2 regions of the Nonomuraea sp. CA-141351 genome follow, and region 1 is predicted to be linked to the other one. Evidence: riboswitches for the same ligand, from Rfam matches in the RefSeq annotation. Region 1 holds a riboswitch; the other holds the start of a gene.

Region 1 (3,645 bases):
ACGGGGGTGTAGATCTCGTTCACCGACTTGGTGGACTCCACCTCGCCCACGGAGTCGCCCGCCTCGACGGTCGAGCCGACCTCGGGGAGCTGCACGTAGACGACGTCACCAAGTGAGTCGGCGGCGAAGGCCGTGACGCCGACGGTCACGGTGATGCCGTCGTCGAGGCCCGCCACCCACTCGTGCTCCTTGGTGTAGCTCAGGTCGTCAGGGATGTTGCTCACTTGTTCCTCCTGTAGAAGGGCAGCTCTACCAGGTCCATAGGTTCTTGGCTGCCCCGGATGTCCACGGCCAGGCCTGATTCGACGCCGGCGTCCACGTAGGCCATCGCGATGGGCCTTCCCAGGGTCTGGGAGGGCGCACCGCTCGTGACCTCGCCGACTACGGCGCCGTCCTTGGTGACCGGGTAGCCGTGGCGCGGCACCCGGCGTCCCCGCGCGACCAGGCCGACGAGACGGCGCCGCGGCGTGTCGTCCTTGACCGCCTCGAGCGCCGACCTGCCGACGAAGTCGCCCGGCTTGTCGAATTTCACCACCCTGCCCAGCCCCGCGTCGAATGGGGTCAGTTCGACGCCGAGTTCGTTCCCGTACAGCGGCATGCCTGCCTCGAGCCGGAGGGTGTCGCGGCTGGACAGGCCGGCGGGCTTGAGCCCGTACGGCTTGCCCGCCGCCATGAGCGCGTGCCAGAGCGGCACCGCGTCCTGATTGGCGACGAACAGCTCGAACCCGTCCTCGCCGGTGTAGCCGGTGCGGGCGATGAGTGCCTGCCGCCCGTCGACCAGCCCGGGCAGGCCCGCGTAGTACTTGAGCCCGGCGAGGTCGGCGTCGGTGAGCGTGGCGAGGATCTCCTGGGATCGGGGTCCCTGCACGGCGATGAGTGCGTACTGGTCCGAGCGGTCCTCGACCACCACGTCGTACGCCTTCGCACGCTCTTTCAGCTCATTCCCGACTTTTTCGTAGTTCGAGGCGTTTGCTACGACCATGAACTCCGCGTCGCCGAGCCGGTAGACGATGAGGTCGTCGAGCACCCCGCCGCGCTCATTGACGATCATGGTGTACCTGGCCCGACCGGGCACCAGCGCCGACAGGTGGCCGACCAGCGCGTAGTCGAGGGCCTCACCGGCCTGCGGCCCGGTCAGGAAGATCTCCCCCATGTGCGAGAGGTCGAACAGCCCGGCCGACTGGCGAACGGCGTTGTGCTCCGCGGACTCGCTCCCGTACCGGAGCGGCATGAGCCACCCCGCGAAGTCGGTGAGCGTGGCGCCGAGGCTCTCGTGAACGTCTCGTAGCGGTGTGGGTCGGGACATTTGTCGCACCTCTGGACAGGATCGGATGCCAGCATCCTCCCCCTCTGTCATCGATGCCTGAGAGCTTCGCCCGAGTTTTGCCGGACTTTCACCTTCGGCGAGGCCCCACAGGCCTGCTTTCCAGAGGTCACCATTGGCCGTGCGGTCCTTTGCCTTGAGAGGTTTGCGGGGAGGGCTTGCTCCTTCAGGGACCCTGACCGGCTGTCAGGGCGCTCTCCCGCACGGTTATGCCGGTGATGTCCGCAAGCCTAGTGGTGTGATGGCGGTGTTGTCGCGTTCTGGCCCCTCATGAACCGCTCCGGGGGTCGTGACGTCGAAAGGGTATGAATCGGCGAACAGCGGCTTTCGGCTTGGTTGCCTCCCTGGCCCTCGCGAGCTGTGGCACCTCGCACGTCGCTCGCGGCGGCCGCCCGGCCGTCAGCAGGCGGCGATGAGGGCCTCGAAGAGCGCGCAGTCCTCGGCGGCCTCCGGGTGCCACTGCACGGCCACGGCGAAGGGGGCCGAGTCCAGCTCGACCGCCTCGATCGTGCCGTCGCCGGCGGTGGCGGTGACGGTGAGGCCGGGCGCGAGGCGGTCGATGGCCTGGTGGTGATAGTGGGGGACCGTCACGGGGTCGGTGCCCAGCGCCTTGGCCACGCGGGTGCCGGGGACGGCGGTGACGGGCAGCGGGCCGAAGCGGCCGGGCGCGGGGGAGTGGCCCGCGTGCCCGACCACGTCGGGGAGGTGCTGGTGGAGGCTGCCCCCGAGGGCGACGTTGAGCACCTGGAGCCCGCGGCAGATGCCCAGGTACGGCAGGCCCGCGTCGAGGGCCGCAGTGAGAAGGGCAAACTCCGCCTCATCGCGAAATTTGCGGATATAGCCGGTTTGTGCCCTAGGCGACTCGCCGTACCTCGCCGGGTCGATGTCCCCGCCACCGGCCAGGATGAGCCCGTCCAGGCGGCCCACGATCCGCGCGGGCTCGCCGGCCGGCGGCAGCACGACCGGCTGCCCGCCGGCGCGTACGACCTGCTCCACGTACATGTACGGCAGAAGCGCCACGGTCATGTCCTCCCAGACCGTGAACTTCGCCGGCTCGACGTACGACGTGATGCCGATGACGGGACGCTGCACGATGACCCCCAGAGCTAGAGCGGCGTGACGTAGGCGCCGGAGATGCCCCCGTCGACCAGGAACTCGCTGCCCGTGATGAACGACGCGTCGTCGCTGGCCAGGAACGCCACCGCCGCCGCGATCTCCGACGCCTCGGCGAAGCGCCCCACGGGAATGTGCACCAGCCGCCGCTGCGCCCGCTCCGGGTCCTTGGCGAACAGCTCCTGCAGCAGCGGCGTGTTCACCGGCCCCGGGCACAGCGCGTTGACCCTGATGCCCTCCCTGGCGAACTGCACGCCCAGCTCGCGCGTCATCGCCAGCACCCCGCCCTTGGACGCCGTGTACGAGATCTGCGAGGTCGCCGAGCCCATGACGGCCACGAACGACGCGGTGTTGATGATCGAGCCCTTGCCCTGGCGCCGCATGTACGGGATGACGTGCTTGCAGCAGAGGTAGACGCTGGTCAGGTTCACCTCCTGGACCCGGCGCCAGGCGTCGAGGCCGGTCTCCAGGATGGAGTCGTCGTCGGGGGGCGAGATGCCCGCGTTGTTGAAGGCGATGTCCACGCTGCCGTAGGTGTCGAAGGCGGTCCGGAACATCCCGACGACGTCGTCCTCGCTGGTCACGTCGGCCTTGACGAAGAGGCCGCCGACCTCGTTCGCCGCCTTGACGCCCGCCTCCTCGTCGATGTCCACGCAGACGACCTTGGCGCCCTCCTCGGCGAACCTGCGCGCGGTGGCAAGCCCGATGCCGCTGCCCGCGCCGGTGATGACGGCCACCCTGTCCTGCAACCGCTGCACTTGATTCACTCCCATGAGATGAAGACGTTCTTGGTCTCGGTGAAGGCCGCCAGGGCGTCCGGGCCGAGCTCCCTGCCGAGTCCGGACTGCTTGAAGCCGCCGAACGGGGTCCAGTAGCGGACCGACGAGTGCGAGTTGACCGACAGGTTGCCCGCCTCGACCGCCCTGGCCACGCGTAGCGCCCGCCCGACGTCGCGGGTCCAGATGGAGCCGCTCAGGCCATAGGGGGTGTCGTTCGCGATCCGTACGGCCTCGGCCTCGTCCTCGAAGCGCACCACGGACACGACGGGCCCGAAGATCTCCTCGGTGAACGCCGGGTCCGTCACGCCGGGCGTCAGCACGGTCGGCGGGAACCAGTAGCCCTTGCCGTCGGGGCAGGACCCCTGCAGGTAGGGGGTGCCCTGGACGAAGCCGCGCACGCGGTCGAGGTGCTCGGCGCTGATCAGCGGG
Region 2 (3,645 bases), 3.4 Mb from region 1:
GACGAGGAGGCGCTCAACGTGGCCCGCAGCGTCGGCGCCCTGGCCCGCTTCGGCCTGCACGCCCGCCATCTGCGCGCGGTCAAGGCGGCGGCCGAGCGCGAGTGCGGCCTGGTCGAGCAGACCGTCGCCCCCATACTCAAACGGCGGGCTCCCGGCGCCATCGGAGAGGCGGACGAGGCCGCCAGGGAGCTTTCCGCACTCCTGCTCGATTTGCACGCATCCCTTGTGCGGTCGGGGATCCGGTCCGTTCTGGGGCGCTGAGACCCAGTCGAGCTGGGAGGTGGAGGCGCGTTCCATGCCCGCCGGGTGTTACGTTGAATTGCAGTAGCCAGTCAGCAGAAGCGACGAGCCAAATAACTGTGCCGGATGACCGGTCAGGAATACGGAGCAGCCCGTGTTGCAGATGGAGGTCGTGGGCGTTCGAGTAGAAATGCCCACAAATCAGCCGATCGTCTTGCTCAAGGAGGCACACGGGGAGCGGTTCCTTCCTATATGGATTGGCATGACCGAGGCGACAGCCATCGCTCTGGCCCAAGCGGAGGAGCCACCTCCGCGGCCGCTCACCCACGACCTCTTCCGAGACGTGCTGAGCGCTCTGGGCGTAGGCCTGCGAGCAGTCAACATCGTCGCCCTGCGCGACGGCATCTTCTTCGCCGACCTGGTGTTCTCCAACGGCGTGGAGGTGAGCGCGCGGCCGTCCGACTCGATCGCGCTCGCCCTGCGCACCGGAGCACGCATCTTCGCCAGCGAGGAGGTCGTCCAGGAGGCCGGGGTCATCATCCCGGATGACCAGGAGGACGAGGTGGAGAAGTTCAGGGAGTTCCTTGACACGATCACACCCGAAGACTTCGGCAGGGCGGGGTAGGTATTTCGGTGCATTTACGCTTCACGACGCGCCGAGCCGGATCGTTGACTGAGCATGGTCACGGTCCTACGGTGCAAGTGAAACCCGTGGTCGCCCTTTACGAACCCCCAGATCAGGCCACGGGATGAGAGAAAGCCGGAGGTCCGCGTGGCGGTCAGCAGCGGCGAGGGAAAGACAGCCGGCCAGGAAGATCCGGTGCGGCGCGAGAGCGCGCGGCAGCGTGCCGGGGAGCAGGGTCTGCTCTTCGACGAGCAGCCGGCGTCGCTGCCAGGCGACATCGGATACCGCGGGCCGACGGCCTGTGCGGCGGCCGGCATCACCTACAGGCAGCTCGACTACTGGGCGCGCACGGGCCTCGTGGAGCCCACGATAAGAGCCGCGCAGGGCTCAGGCTCCCAGCGGCTCTACAGCTTCCGAGACATCCTGGTGCTCAAGGTCGTCAAGCGGCTCCTCGACACCGGGGTGTCGCTGCAGCAGATCCGCACGGCCGTGCAGCATCTGCGTGACCGCGGGGTCGCCGACCTCGCGCAGATCACGCTCATGAGCGACGGCGTCAGCGTCTACGAGTGCACCTCGGCCGACGAGGTGATCGATCTGCTGCAGGGCGGTCAGGGCGTGTTCGGCATCGCGCTGGGCCGGGTCTGGCGTGAGGTCGAGGGATCCCTCGCGGAGCTGCCGGGGGAAAGAGCAGCGGTCGAGGACACCGTCCCGGCCGACCACCCCGCTGACGAACTCGCCCGCCGCCGCCGCGCGCGGCGCATGGGCTGAGCGCGAACCCCGCCGCCCGCGTGGGCCCCCGAACGGGGCCCCCTACGCGCGGGCGGACTAATCACGCCCTGTCGTGGAAATTCGCCCGTAACGGATAGGGTTGTAATCTAGGACAGCAAGGCTGACGACCCCGTGCGGGAGAGTCTCCGGGCCTACGGGTCCCGGGGCGCCGAAGGAGCAACCCTCCCCGGAATCTCTCAGGCATCCCGTACCGCTCGGGCGAGGCAACTCTGGAAAGCAGGCGCACCGGCCAGGCGCGTCTCACCGACGGTGCAAGCCCCGTTTTCGGGGTGAAGCTCTCAGGTCGCGGTCCCGCCGCGCTGACAGAGGGGGAGATCCGGCACTCGCCCGCGCCCTGGCGCCGGTCTCCATAGCCTCGGGAGGCACTTTTCATGACCGACCTGTCAGCCCCGCCGTTCTCATCCAGGCACATCGGCCCGTCGGAGTCCGAGCAGCAGCGCATGCTCGAGACCGTGGGCTTCGAGTCCGTGGCGGATCTGGTGGCCGTGGCCGTTCCCGAGGCCATCAGGGCCAAGGACCGGCTCAATCTGCCCGCCGCCGTCGGGGAGGCCGAGGCCATCGCCGAACTGCGCGCCCTGGCCGGGCGCAACCGCGTGCTCACCTCGATGATCGGCCTGGGCTACTACGACACGATCACGCCCGCCGTCATCCGCCGCAGCCTGCTGGAGAACCCGGGCTGGTACACCGCCTACACCCCGTACCAGCCGGAGATCTCGCAGGGCCGCCTCGAGGCGCTGCTGAACTTCCAGACCGTCGTCTCCGACCTGACGGGCCTGCCCGTCGCGGGCGCCTCCCTCCTCGACGAGGGCACGGCGGCCGCCGAGGCGATGACGCTGGCCCGCCGCGCGGGCAAGTCCAAGAGCGACGTGTTCGTGGTGGACGCCGACGCGCTGCCGCAGACCAAGGCCGTGCTCGCCACCCGGGCCGAGCCCCTCGGCATCGAGCTGGTCGAGCACTCCCTCGAGGGTGAGCTGCCCGAGTGCTTCGGCGTGCTCGTGCAGTACCCGGGCGCGTCGGGCCGGCTGCGCGACTTCCGCGCCGTGGCCGCCGCCGCGCACGAGGCGGGCGCGCTCGTCGTGGCCGCCGCCGACCTGCTGGCCCTGACGATCGTGGCCGCCCCCGGCGAGCTGGGCGCCGACATCGCGATCGGGTCCTCGCAGCGGTTCGGGGTGCCGTTCGGGTTCGGCGGGCCGCACGCCGCGTACATGTCCGTACGCGAGGGCCTGCAGCGCCAGCTCCCCGGGCGGCTCGTCGGTGTGTCGGTGGACGCCGACGGCGACCCCGCCTACCGGCTGGCCCTGCAGACCCGCGAGCAGCACATCCGCCGCGAGAAGGCCACCAGCAACATCTGCACCGCGCAGGTCCTGCTCGCCGTCATCGCCAGCATGTACGCCGTCTACCACGGCCCCGAGGGGCTGCGCGGGATCGCCCACCGGGTGCACCGGCACGCCGTGGCCCTTGCGGGAGGGCTGCGCCAGGCGGGGCTGGAGGTCGTGCACCCCGAGTTCTTCGACACCGTGCTCGTACGCGTTCCCGGCCGGGCCGCCGCCGTGGTCGCCGCCGCCGCCGAGCGGGGCGTCAACCTCTGGCAGGCCAACGACGACCACGTGTCCATCTCCTGCGACGAGAAGACCGGGGCCGCCGAGGTGGCCAAGGTGTGGGCCGCGTTCGGGATCGAGCGCACCGACGTGGACCTGGACGCCGACGCGTTGCCCGCCTCGCTGCCGCGCGAGTCGGCGTACCTGACCCACCCGGTCTTCCACAGCCACCGCTCCGAGACCGCGATGCTGCGTTACCTGCGCAAGCTTCAGGACAAGGACATCGCCCTCGACCGCTCGATGATCCCGCTCGGCTCCTGCACGATGAAGCTGAACGCGACCACCGAGATGGAGCCGATCACCTGGCCGGAGTTCGCCGCGATCCACCCGTACGCGCCCGACGAGCAGGCTGAGGGCTACCGGGAACTGATCGGCACGCTGGAGGACTGGCTG

What was found. Region 1 has a riboswitch for glycine ahead of gcvT (glycine cleavage system aminomethyltransferase GcvT). Riboswitches for the same ligand answer to the same signal wherever they lie in the genome.
Region 2: linked by a shared signal. The riboswitch ahead of gcvP (aminomethyl-transferring glycine dehydrogenase) and the one ahead of gcvT (glycine cleavage system aminomethyltransferase GcvT) in region 1 are both predicted to bind glycine.

Annotation. Positions count from the first base shown of each region.
Region 1 covers NZ_CP191982.1:2,195,122-2,198,766, forward strand. The annotation lists gene gcvH (glycine cleavage system protein GcvH) at 1-224, opposite strand, end outside; gene gcvT (glycine cleavage system aminomethyltransferase GcvT) at 221-1,306, opposite strand; glycine riboswitch at 1,439-1,536, opposite strand; gene ACQPWU_RS10880 (gamma-glutamyl-gamma-aminobutyrate hydrolase family protein) at 1,724-2,416, opposite strand; gene ACQPWU_RS10885 (3-oxoacyl-ACP reductase) at 2,431-3,195, opposite strand; gene ACQPWU_RS10890 (aldehyde dehydrogenase family protein) at 3,201-3,645, opposite strand, start outside.
Region 2 covers NZ_CP191982.1:5,573,177-5,576,821, forward strand. The annotation lists gene ftsR (transcriptional regulator FtsR) at 1-261, shown strand, start outside; gene ACQPWU_RS26260 (bifunctional nuclease family protein) at 395-865, shown strand; gene ACQPWU_RS26265 (MerR family transcriptional regulator) at 1,013-1,633, shown strand; glycine riboswitch at 1,759-1,857, shown strand; glycine riboswitch at 1,858-1,970, shown strand; gene gcvP (aminomethyl-transferring glycine dehydrogenase) at 2,026-3,645, shown strand, end outside.